Regions from separate parts of the Rouxiella sp. S1S-2 genome, predicted to be linked through region 2. Evidence: predicted binding sites of a transcription regulator. Region 2 holds the regulator's gene; each other region holds the start of a gene.

Region 1 (3,144 bases), 3.2 Mb from region 2:
CCATGTCCGTCGCCGCATTGCCCACGTCAATTTGCCCACAGGCGATGTTATACTGGCGACCGTCGAGCGAAGTACTCTTGGTCAGACCGGTAATGGCGTGCTTGCTTGCGGTATACGCCGCGGAGTAAGGACGCGGAGTATGGGCCGAAATTGATCCATTATTGATAATTCGACCGCCCATTGGCTTTTGCTGTTTCATCAGCCGAACAGCCGCCTGGGTACAAAGATAGGCGCCGTTCAGATTGGTATTGATGACGGCCAGCCAGTCTTCGTAGGGCTGATCTTCAATCGGTTGCTCTTTCACATTAGTACCGGCGTTATTGAACAACACGTCGAGGCGGCCATAGGTTTCCTGAACGGTTGCAAACAGCGCAGCCACCGACTCAGGGCGGGTGACGTCAACCGTCAGAGCATGAACCTGACCTGGCTCAAACTGCTCGGCGGCCTTGTCGAGCTTTTCCTGACTGCGACCGGTCAGAATGACCAGAAAACCGCTGGCAACCAAAGACTTGGCGGCGCTCAGTCCGATACCGCTTCCCGCTCCGGTAATCAGAGCAATTTTCTTTTCAGTGTTAATCATACGATTTCCCAAAGTTTGCCTTTTTTTAAATTGCTCAGCGGAGTCGTTAATCAGTTCAGCAAACTTACACCGCCGCCATCATGCCGCCGTCGATAAACAGCAAATGGCCGTTAACGAAGTCAGAAGCGCGGGATGAAAGATAAACAGCGCCGCCAATCAGCTCTTCGGGATTGCCCCAGCGCGCGGCCGGCGTTCTCTTGCACAGCCAGTCGGAAAACTCTTTGTTATCCACCAGCGCCTGTGTCATGTCCGTTTTGAAATAACCCGGTGCGATGCCATTAACCTGAATATTGTAGCGGGCAAGTTCGACGCACATGCCGCGAGTCAGCATTTTAACCGCGCCTTTGGAGGCAGCATACGGGGTAATAGTGTCGCGACCCAGCTCGCTCTGAATAGAGCCGATATTAATAATTTTTCCGCGCTCGCGTTTAACCATGTAGCGCGCAACGGCTTGTGAAACCAGGAAAACGGATTTTTGGTTTACGGCAACAATGTCATCCCAGTCTTTCTCCGGGAATTCGGTAAACTTGTGGCGACGCTGAATACCGGCATTGTTTACCAGCACATCAATCGGGCCAATTTCACTTTCGATTTTATCAATCGCCTGTTGCACAGCCTGAGAGTGGGTCACGTCAAACGCCACCGGATGTGCAATGAAACCCGCCGCACGCAGGCTTTCTGCGGCTTTGTTGGCTGATTCCTGCGTGGTGCTGTTGATAATAATTTCGGCGCCGTGCTCGGCCAAACCTTTTGCCAACAGGAATCCCAAACCGCGTGAAGATCCGGTGACCAGGATTTTTTTGTTATCCAGCGAGAATAAATTTGTCATTGTGATTTTCCTGACGTTACCTAGCGAAAATGTTCGTGATGCTCACGAGCAAGATGAAAGAATTTTATCTAGGTTAATCAAACCGGTTTACCACTTGATAAACTGTGATGCAGATCACTTTATAAAGTGTTAACAAACTCTGTTACCGCAAGCGTGATCCGAGTCATCCGTCTCGTCAAAACTAAGCCAAATTTTAATCATGCTGCCGAAAATTGACTGCGATAAAAAGTTTCATCATCCTGAAAGTCTTAATGTTTTGCTTACTCCGTGCGCGTTGTTAACACAGGGTCAATTTGGTAACATAGATGCCATTAGTTTTCCTCCCTTTTAGCACCAGCAGGACTCCCGGATGAGAAACCAACGCGTCACACTGCAGGACATCGCGTTACTCGCCGACGTCACAAAAATGACCGTCAGCCGCTTTCTGCGCACGCCAGAAAAAGTCTCACCCGAAACGCGCGAACGCATTACCAAAGTGATGCAAGAAGTCGGTTTTCCGCTAGAAGAGACGGAAAAAAAGAACAAAAGCAAAAAGATAGGCATCCTCGTCCCCTCTTTTAACAATCAAATTTTCTCGGATTTACTGGCGGGCATCGAGTCCGTTACCTCGGCGCAGGGTTATCAAACGCTGGTGGTTAATTATGATTACAGCAAAGAGCGCGAAGAAGAGCACATTATCAACTTGCTGACCTACCGACTGGCCGGGCTGATGCTCACTGATTCCGTGCACACTTTGAAGGCTGAAAAATACCTGAACGCAGCCGATATTCCGATAGCGCAACTGATGGACCTTGAAAATGCCAACGGGCGAATTGCCGTCGGTTTTAATAATTTCCAGGCCGGTTATGACATGGCTTCGGCGTTAATTGCCAGCGGTAAACGGCAAGTGGTGTATTTTGGTTCCATGTCCGATGCCCGTGATATGAAACGCTATGAAGGCTATCGTAAAGCCATGGAAGATAACCAACTTATTGCCCAACATATCACGCCCAACAAAGTCTCATCGGTCTCTATTGGCGCGGGCATGTTAACCCTGGCAAGACAAAATAATCCTGAAATCAATGCGGTGCTGTGCACAAATGACGACATTGCGGTGGGCGTTTTACAGGAATGCATTAGACTGGGTATTAAGGTTCCTGAGCAGATGGCCATTTCCGGATTTCACGGGCTGGATATTGGTTTAGCGACCACCCCTGCATTGGCAAGTGTTATTACACCGCGCTTTGAAATGGGTAAAGTGGGCGCGGAAATCATGCTTAAAAAAATCAATAAAATCCCTACAATTGAAAGAGTTGACCTGCATTACCGCATCTCCCTTGGCGGCACGATTTAACCCAAATCCCTTCTGCAAGCCTGCTCCCACCGCATGGGGGCAGGATCACGTTACCAGTAACATCCTTTTTTAACATGATCTAACGTGAGCTGAGTCACGAAATATATCGGTGAAAATGCTTTTATTAGAGCATCGCCGGATCAGGTTAATAAGAACATTACATTCCAATGCCTTATTTCAGATACCAACCGAATTCGCGTATTAATTCATTCCCTGAGATGGAATGCGTCTGTGAATAAACGAGGTGTACCCATGGATAATAAAATACCTAAAGCCCGCTGGTTACGCGTTATTACGCCGATATTAATTGCCTGTATTATTTCATTCATGGACCGAGTTAACATCAGCTTCGCGATGCCCGGCGGCATGGACAGCGCATTGGGCATCACGTCCTCGATGGCT
Region 2 (3,144 bases):
AAGCGACGTAAATAGCTGATTATGCGCCTGGTTGACCTTCATGCGCGCATAGGCCAACTGCGCAGGGTCGGGGTCATCCGCCAGCACTAAACGCACTGCCTCCTGATCGGCCTCCAGCGCCTGATGCGCGTTAGTACGCAACAGGCCGCTCTGCCACTGTGGCCATAGCCAGATAGTGCCACCAAACGCCAGCGCACAGCCTATCAGCGTATCAAGCAGCCTCGGCAGCAGGAAGTTGGCGCCGTTTAATCCCAAAATTTGCAGGGTATAAACTGCCGTTACCGTCAGCCCAATCATCCCCAATCCGTAGTTTTTGCGCAGCACGGTGTATGAAATTAAGGTAATCATCAGCATGAAAAACAGCTGCAGATTTTGCGGGAGGGCAAGCTGCAGAAGCCCTGCGGCAATGATAAGCCCAATCAGCGTGCCTAACGCACGGTGCTGAATGCGCACGCGGGTGGCGTTATAGCCGTTTTGGCTGACCAGCAGGGTCGTCAGCAGGATCCAATAGGGTTTGGGTAAATTAAAAAATAGCCCCAGACTGCTGCCGATGGCCAGAATAACCCCCAAACGTCCCGCATTGCGCAGTGCGGCCGACTTGAATGACAAATAGCTTTTCAACGCCGCCCAGAACGGCAGGCGGGCCTGGGTTTGCATCAGGTCACGGCGATAAAGCGGGCGCTGGGTACGCAGCAGTCTCGCAATGCGACTGAAGTGGTAATAGCAAAACTGGCCGACCGGGTTGTCACGGTAGCGCGAAGATATTTTTTCCAGCGCCGCCAGCTCATTGGCCATAGTGAAGCGCTCGGAACGGCGGTGATAAAGAATGTCGTTGGCAATCACCCGCAGACGGGCAGCAATCACCTGAGCATTGCGGCGAATTACCGCCTCGGCATGACTCTCCTCCATCAGCTTTTGCACCTCGGTGGGCAGATGCAGACTCACCGTAATGTGCTCCTGAAGGTCTAGTGCTACCTGAAAACGTCTCAACAGCTTTTTATGATGCTGGTGGTCGTGCGTCGGCAGCATGTGCAACTGCTGATAAAGCAGAGCAATCAAGTCGATGACTTTTTGTTGCCTGTTCAGCAGCGGCGGTAGGGCGGTATCGGGATCGGTATGCTGGGTCAGTAGGCTGTATTTGGCTTCAAAATAGTCGGCGAGTTCGAGATACAGCTGGCTTAGGGTTTCGCGCATAGGCTGCTCTTCAGACAGGCGAAACCACAGCCAGTTAAATACGCCGTACCAGGCAGTCCCGACCACAAACAGCAGTGGCGCATGCCAAATCGGCACTACGCCCGCCATGCTGAGCGTAAAGATAGCGGCAACCAGCGCGCCCGGTAATAGACGCGCATGCAGCGGACTTATCGCCCCCGTCACGCCGATGACCAGCGTCAGGCCGAGCATGATAAGCGGCAGCGGCAGATGCCAGTTAACCAACATCAACTGTAGCAAAATACTGCTGACGGCGAACAGTGATCCACCGACCAACAGGCGTTTGAAAAAGCGTTTATGTGGGGTATCGAGACCTGAAATGTTGCAGCATGCGGGCACCAACGCGAACAGCAGACCCATTTTCAACTGGCCAAACAGCATAGCGAAGGCAATGGGCAGGCAGAGAACCAGCGTTTGTCTTAGCGCATAGTTAACTTCAGGGTGATAAAAAAGTCTTTGCCAAAGCGTCATTTTTGTGCAGATAGGCTAACAAAAACGGCGCAACAGTTATCTGCTGCGCCGTTTTTAAGACGATTAACGGGTGCCGTAAACGACAATCGTTTTACCGTGGGCTGAAATCAGACTTTGATCTTCAAGCATTTTAAGAATTCGACCCACAGTTTCGCGTGAACAGCCGACTATTTGACCGATTTCTTGACGGGTAATTTTGATCTGCATGCCATCGGGATGGGTCATGGCATCCGGCTGTTTAGCCAGATTCAGCAGAGTTTGTGCAATACGACCGGTCACGTCGAGGAAGGCAAGGTTGCCCACTTTCTCGGACGTTATCTGCAGTCGGCTTGCCATCTGTGCGGACAGGCGCATCAGAATGTCTGGATTAACCTGGATGAGCTGGCGAAATTTCTTGTAGGAAATTTCGGCCACTTCACAGGCAGTTTTGGCTCTAACCCATGCACTACGTTCCTGTCCTTCTTCGAAGAGTCCCAGCTCGCCGATGAAGTCACCTTGGTTAAGGTAGGAAAGTATCATTTCTTTGCCTTCTTCATCTTTAATCAGAACGGCAACCGAACCTTTCACGATGTAGTAAAGCGTTTCGGCTTTTTCACCTTGGTGAATCAGCGTACTTTTAGATGGATACTTATGTATATGACAATGAGACAGGAACCATTCGAGAGTAGGGTCTGTTTGTGGCTTGCCGAGAACCATTAGCTATTATCCTCTTATTATCGCTGCCCAAAATCACAGGGCTTTGAAATCCCTGTTCGGCGATTTTTTACTTCGCGCTCTTTTAGCATATGAACTGACCAGCAATGCTGCAAGCGGCAGGTGGAGTGATTTCAGCTGTAATTTGCCATTATCACCAAGGTTATCCTGTTAACACCTAAAAAACCTAGCCGCAACTTGTTGGAAAGTTTCTTTCGGCTTTGTTTGTAGCACAGGTTTGCGGACGTGTCTTGTGTTGTCTCGCTTCAGCATGATGCGGATCGAGTTCCATTGCCAGTTTCAGGGGTTAAGGGTAGTCTGTTTTAAAAATTATTACCGGAGAAAGGCAAATGCAAGCACGGGTAAAGTGGGTTGAAGGGTTAACGTTTCTCGGAGAATCTTCGTCTGGACATCAGGTCATTATGGACGGCAATGCGGGTGACAAATCCCCTAGCCCGATGGAAATGCTGCTCATGTCGGCAGGCGGTTGCAGTGCGATTGACGTAGTGTCGATTCTGCAAAAAGGCCGCAACGAGGTGTTGGGCTGCGAAGTGAAACTGACCTCCGAACGTCGTGAAGAGGCGCCGCGTCTGTTTACCCGCATCAACCTGCACTTTATCGTCACCGGCAAAGATTTGACCGATAAAGTGGTTGAACGTGCCGTGAGCCTGTCGGCCGAAAAATATTGCTCGGTTTCACTGATGCTCGGCAAAGCGGCCACCATCACTCACAGTTTTGAAGTGATTGATGCTCAAGAGTAATCAGCCC
Region 3 (3,144 bases), 1.1 Mb from region 2:
TCATTGCGGCACCCAGTCCACCGGCGGCACAGGCGGTGGTTAAGCCCAATTTACCGCCGCGGCGGCGCAGCTCATGCAGGGTTTGAGTTATCATTCGCGCACCGGTTGCCGCAAAAGGATGGCCATAGGCCAGCGATCCACCCAATACGTTAAATCTATTCCAATCTATTTCGCCTATCGCCTGCTCTCGGCCAAGCTTTTCCTTAGCAAACTGTTGGCTGGAAAACATTTTTATATTGGCCAGCGTTTGCGCGGCAAAAGCTTCATGCATGTCAATTAAATCAATATCTTGGAGGGTTAACCCCGCACGATCTAACGCCAACGGCGTCGCATAGGCCGGCCCGAGCAGCATATCTTCCCAAACATCGATAGCCGCGAAGGCAAAACTGCGTAAATACCCCAGCGGACGCAGCCCCAATGCCTGCGCCCTCGACTCACTCATCATCAGCACCGCCGCCGCGCCGTCGGTGAGCGGCGTACTGGTCGCTGCCGTCACCGTGCCATGTTTGCGGTCAAATGCCGGACGTAATTTTGCATACTGTTCAATGCTGGAATTAAACCGGATGTTGTTGTCTTTTTGCAGCACGTCTTTGTACGGCGGAACGTGTGCGGCCATCACCTGGCTGTCCAGTAGCCCGTCTTCCCAGGCTTTCGCCGCCAACTGATGCGAGCGATGTGCCAGCTCATCCTGCTGTAAGCGAGTGATGCCGTGTGATTTTGCCATTTGCTCTGCGGTGTCACCCATGCGCAGCCCGGTGGAATATTCAGCCACTGCGGGCGGCACCGGCAACAGGTCACGTAGTTTTAGTTTGCTAAACAACGACAGCCGCTGGGAGAGGGTTCTGGCTTTATTAACGTCAACCAGCGTACGAGCCAGCGCCTTGCTGACCCCAATCGGCAGCACCGAGGAGGAGTCTGCCCCACCGGCAATGCCGATGCTAATGGTGCCCGCCATAATACTTTCGGCCACATTGGCGACGGCCTGAAAGCTGGTGGCGCAGGCCCGAGAAACGCTGTAGGCATCGGTCGAGACGCTCATGCCGGTCCCCAACACAATTTCACGTGCAATATTCGGCGCTTCAGGCATTTGAACTACCTGACCAAACACCAGTTGATCGATGATTGCCGAGTCAATCCCACTTTTCGCCAGCAGCTCGCTGACCACCATTTTCCCCAAATCAACAGCGGGTACGCCATGAAAGGCCGTCGCCTGTTTGGCAAATGGGGTACGCAAACCGTCAACAATGGCGATACGGCTGCCCTCACGCGTAACCAGTGGAATTGCCTTATTCATAGGAGCTCCTGAGTAATCCAAACGGCCAATGTTTTAAAGAGTATTTTAAAGTCTTATCAATGCAACAGGTCCGACCTGATAACTTAGTGTTAACCAGATGATTACAGTTGGCAAAGTCCATGATGACGAATTGCGAGCAACAGCAAATTTTGAATGCAACAGATGACTACCGCTCAACGACGTGGGGACGCCAAAGAGCGGTTAAGGCAGATATTAACGAAGAGAGAGTTGGAAATTAATGGATTCAATTTGGCAGCAGAAGGTGAAATCAGCGGTTAATTCAACACCGTTTTCAACATCTTTAAACTCGCCGCGAATGACGCAAGGATCAGATTCTGCCTTGCGCGCGCGCGCGGTCAGATTTTCGAGCATTGCCTGAGCGTCTTCACGGGTCGCGAAAACGTTCTGGTAAGACGCCGTGCAGTCGGTGTTATCAATAATTGTTCCCACATCGACACAGCAGCAGGCGGCCGTTTCTTGGGCACTGCAGGCCTTGATTGCGTGACCTTTTTTCTGAGACTCAGTTGATAGAGCTGACATATTTTCTCCTTGCAACGCACTCATGCGCCTGGCCTTTGGCCGTAATGAATCATTAAAAGTTATCGATTCTCTGCGATTTATTTTACTCCTGCCTCTTCAATGAAACTAGTCCCTACTTTTATCATGGTTTTTAAGTGACTAAAATCACAAGAATAACTCGCGCCAAAAAGTCTGAATTATTTATTTGCCGATTAGTTCAACCTGAGTTGTTAGTTTAGTGAATCTTAATCGTATCTTTTTTGTTAAGCGGATCTGATTTTTAAAATCTAATTGCCTAAAAGTGTGAAACAACATTGCAACATGTGTACAGGTCGGACCTATACTTCGCCTACTGGTCTGATTAGTCGGCCCACTCCGGACTCTACAATCCGCCGCTCATCGTTACCCATGAGTAACTTTGTTCTATAAAACATAAAATGAGGTTTTGGTCATGAACCAGAAAAACCTGTTTAAAAGATCGGCTGTGGCAGCTGCAATGGTACTTGTTTCAACCCAAGTTTACGCGGCAGGATTTCAGCTAAACGAATACACCGCAGCCGGACTGGGCCGCTCCTTCTCAGGTGAGGGCGCCATCGCCGACTCTGCCGCATCCGGCAGTCGTAACCCTGCAACCATGACCATGTTTGACCGCCCTTCCTTCTCCGGCGGATTTGTTTACGTCGATCCTGATGTCAGCCTAAGCGGCAAATCGCCGGTCACAGGACGCAGCACCGACGACGATAACATCGCACCGAATGCGTGGGTGCCTAACCTGCACTTCATCCTACCGATTAACGACCAGTGGGCATTGGGCGCATCGGCCACGTCGAACTATGGATTATCGACCGAATTCGAAAGCGGCTATCCCGCCGGACCGCTGGCGGGCAAAACCGACCTGATTACCGAAAACCTTAACCTCAGCGCCGCCTATCGCCTTAACCGGCACTTCAGCTTCGGCGTTGGTTTTGATGCGGTGTATGCCAAGGCAAAAATCGAGCGTAATGCCGGTGAACTGGTGGCGCTGCAAAGCCGTGGCACCATTCCTGCCGACACCACCGCCGCGCATCTGAACGGCAACGCGTGGGGATACGGCTGGAACGCCGGTATTTTGTATGAAGTGGATGACAACAACCGCTACGGCTTCACTTATCGTTCCAAAGTGGATATTGATTTCGACGGCAACTACCGCAGTGACCTGCCGGTTGCAGCGGGCGGAACCGGCGGCAACACGGTGCCGGGTTCATTGACGCTAAACCTGCCAGAAATGTGGGAAGTCTCAGGCTATAACCGCGTAGCGCCAAAATGGGCAGTTCACTACAGCCTGACTTATA
Region 4 (3,144 bases), 3.4 Mb from region 2:
GGCGCGCGTATTGCGATACAACAGCTGCGTTTGCAGCACCTGTTCCATTTGCTGAATAGTGCGCGACACGGTCGAGGGCGACATGGCCTCGCGTCGTGCGACCTCTGAAAAGCTGCCGTACTCGAGCACGGCCACCAGCAGGCGCAGTGATTTAATGCTGAGCTGATTAAAAGCGTCCATCTGTGCGTGTCCCGCAAAAGTATTTTCCCTATTATCGTGTTTTTCGCAATGTCGCGCCACTGTATAGTCGCCCCCTGTTTTACTGCGTGCGGCATTAATTAAAAGGCCAACGCATTGTCGAGTCAGGGGAAATACGTGAGATGAATATTTTATTGATTGTATTGGTGGTTCTCGGGGGAATGGGACTGTCGATTGAGGCAGGGCTGATTGGTCCACTGGGCACTGAAGTCGGCCAACTGTGGGCAACCATGAGTATATTTGGCGTTGGCGCGGCGTTGACCCTGCTGCTGGTGCTATTTTTCAGCCCGCGCGGTGCGCCTGCTTATACTTCTCAGCCGCCCTGGACGCTACTGGGAGGGATTTTAGGACCGGTATACGTGATTGTGCTGACATTGACCACGCCGGTCATTGGCATCGGTATGACCATGATTGGCATTCTATCGGGGCAGGTGGCGAAAAGTTTGCTGATTGACCACTACGGTTGGTTTGGCACAGATCCAAAGCCGGTAGGGCGTGAGCGTTTGCTGGCTCTGCTGTTCATTATCGCCGCACTGGGGCTGATCGCCTGGCAGTAAAGGGTTTCCACTTTATCTTCACGACCAAATACCAACACGAGAGATACGATGACTGAACTCATTATGATTTTATTGGCGATTATCGCCGGTGCGGCATTAAGCATTCAGGCAGCCATCAACGGCAAGCTGGGCGCACAGGTTGGCGTGATGAAAAGTGCCTTCCTGACCTTTAGCTTGGGCGCGCTCATTACCGGATTACTGATTCTGTTTATACAAACACCGCATACTGCCACCCTGCTTACCGTGCCGAAATGGCAACTGATGGGTGCACTGCTGGGTGTGCCCTACATCATTATTATGGTCACGGCGGTGCCGAGAATTGGTACGGCCGTTGCTACCGTCGCAGTGATCCTCGGGCAGTTGGCAATGGGGATGCTGATTGATAATTTTGGCTGGCTCGACAATCCGGCGATCGCGTTTTCCTGGCATCGTGTTGCGGCGATCGTTTGCCTGGTTATCGCTCTGATATTGATTTACCGCAGTAACCAGCCCGCCAAGGCCTAATCAGGGGTAATAGGAAAGCAGAAGCACAGGAAGATGAATCTTATGTGATTGTGATCACATAAAACGTGTATCAGAATGAAACTGAAATTGACAAATGTTGACCAAATCGATAATTAAGTAGCACAAATTGTTTGGTTGCAGAATTTTCCGATGCGACGTCTCGTTGGACGCAAACCTTTTTCGGAATGCAGCAGCATTTGCAACAGTGGTTCATTGTCGTTTTGATACACCCAATCGTCTCCTTAATAGCAGGGAGTTGCTTTCCTTTTTGCTTCTGGTAACTCATGAAAACTAAAATTTTACTGGCAGGTGCACTTCTCGTTTCTTCCTACAGTGCGCAAACGCTTGCGGACGACACCAAGGATCAATACGTCTCCGACTGGTGGCACCAGAGCGTTAACGTGGTAGGCAGCTATCACACCCGTTTCGGACCTCAGCTAAATAACGATCTGTATCTCGAATACGAAGCCTTCGCGCACAAAGACTGGTTCGACTTTTATGGTTACGTTGACGTGCCAAAATTCTTCGGCGTGGGTAACGGTAACGACAACGGTATCTGGGATAAGAAGGTTGGTTCTCCGCTGTTCATGGAGATCGAACCGCGCTTCTCGATTGATAAACTGACCGGCACTGATCTGAGCTTTGGCCCGTTCAAAGAGTGGTACTTCGCTAACAACTATATCTACGATATGGGCCCGAATAATGCCAACCGCCAGAATACCTGGTACATGGGTCTGGGTACCGACGTCAACACTTACACCCCGCTTAACCTGTCATTGAACGTGTATGCAAAATATCAGTGGCAGAACTATGGGGCGGCCAACGAAAACCAGTGGGACGGCTACCGTTTCAAAGTGAAGTACTTCTTGCCACTGGGCGACGTTTGGGGCGGAAAAGTCAGCTACATCGGTTTCACCAACTTTGACTGGGGTTCTGACTTGGCAGACAATGGCAACACGGCGCGCAGCAATCACTCCATTGCGTCCAGCCATATTCTTGCCTTGAACTACTCACACTGGCACTACTCGCTGGTTGCCCGTTACTTCCACAACGGCGGACAGTGGGAAGATGGCACTGAGTTGAACTTCGGCAAAGGCAACTTTAATGTTAAATCAACCGGTTGGGGTTATTACGCCGTGATTGGTTACAGTTTCTAAGAACGCGTTCTGCTAAAGCAGAGTAAACCGCCGCCTAATTCATTTTGTGCGGCGGTTTTTTATTTGTTTAGATTTCGTTTAATTGTTTTGGATTAGTTTGGGGCAAATTTGAAAAAAAGCCGCCACTCACTGGCACAATTTGAAGTTTTGGTTAATGTTGTGTAAGTGACGCTTGGTCAATGATAAAAAGGATTATTTATATGCCGGCTTCTTTAACCCCTGCGCGTATTTTCGTTGGATGCGATCCCAACGACTGTGACCTCGAACAAATGATGGTGCTCGAATACAGTCTGCGCAAGCACGCCTCGATACCGATCGAGATAGAGTGGATGAGGCTTTCTCGCGATCCAGACAGTTTCTGGTATTCCGACGGCAAGGGTGCCGGTTGGACCACCGATCGTTGGGCGACGCCATTTTCAGCCTTCCGTTGGGGGATCCCGGCCTTTTGTCACTTCAGTGGCCGCGCGCTATACGTGGACGCAGACATCATGTTTATGAGCGACGTTGCCGAAATGTGGGACCACGACATTGCACCAGGTCGGCTGATGCTGGCGTCGGGTTCAGGACGCGAACTGCGCCTTGGTGAGCTGGTATGGGACTGTGCCGCTGCCAAAGAGGTGTTGCCCGACATCCAGCAACTGCGACGTGACCCGTTGGGGCATAAAAAATTGCAGAATTTTTTTGAAGAGAATCCGCAAAAAGTTCAGCCATTAGGCGCGGAATACAGC

Evidence for each region. The regulator CRP, encoded in region 2, controls carbon source genes, mostly activating them, when cyclic AMP is high. The targets are predictions, from matches to a motif close to ATGTGANNNNNNTCACAT.
Region 1: a site for CRP is predicted at 1,512-1,529, ahead of idnO (gluconate 5-dehydrogenase). Genes of this name have one in related genera too.
Region 3: a site for CRP is predicted at 1,967-1,984, ahead of GA565_RS07585 (YfcZ/YiiS family protein). Genes of this name have one in related genera too.
Region 4: a site for CRP is predicted at 1,302-1,319, ahead of GA565_RS18285 (nucleoside-specific channel-forming protein Tsx). Genes of this name have one in related genera too.

The regions. Positions count from the first base shown of each region.
Region 1 covers NZ_WFKL01000001.1:3,746,415-3,749,558, forward strand. Annotated here, with positions in the region: gene GA565_RS17185 (SDR family oxidoreductase) at 1-580, opposite strand, end outside; gene idnO (gluconate 5-dehydrogenase) at 645-1,409, opposite strand; gene GA565_RS17195 (LacI family DNA-binding transcriptional regulator) at 1,759-2,742, shown strand; gene GA565_RS17200 (MFS transporter) at 2,995-3,144, shown strand, end outside.
Region 2 covers NZ_WFKL01000001.1:581,206-584,349, forward strand. Annotated here, with positions in the region: gene GA565_RS02645 (YccS/YhfK family putative transporter) at 1-1,683, opposite strand, end outside; gene crp (cAMP-activated global transcriptional regulator CRP) at 1,747-2,379, opposite strand; gene GA565_RS02655 (OsmC family protein) at 2,727-3,137, shown strand.
Region 3 covers NZ_WFKL01000001.1:1,631,603-1,634,746, reverse strand. Annotated here, with positions in the region: gene fadI (acetyl-CoA C-acyltransferase FadI) at 1-1,294, opposite strand, end outside; gene GA565_RS07585 (YfcZ/YiiS family protein) at 1,508-1,834, opposite strand; gene fadL (long-chain fatty acid transporter FadL) at 2,265-3,144, shown strand, end outside.
Region 4 covers NZ_WFKL01000001.1:3,998,135-4,001,278, reverse strand. Annotated here, with positions in the region: gene GA565_RS18300 (LysR family transcriptional regulator) at 1-180, opposite strand, end outside; gene GA565_RS18295 (DMT family transporter) at 321-755, shown strand; gene GA565_RS18290 (DMT family transporter) at 804-1,259, shown strand; gene GA565_RS18285 (nucleoside-specific channel-forming protein Tsx) at 1,544-2,416, shown strand; gene GA565_RS18280 (glycosyl transferase) at 2,617-3,144, shown strand, end outside.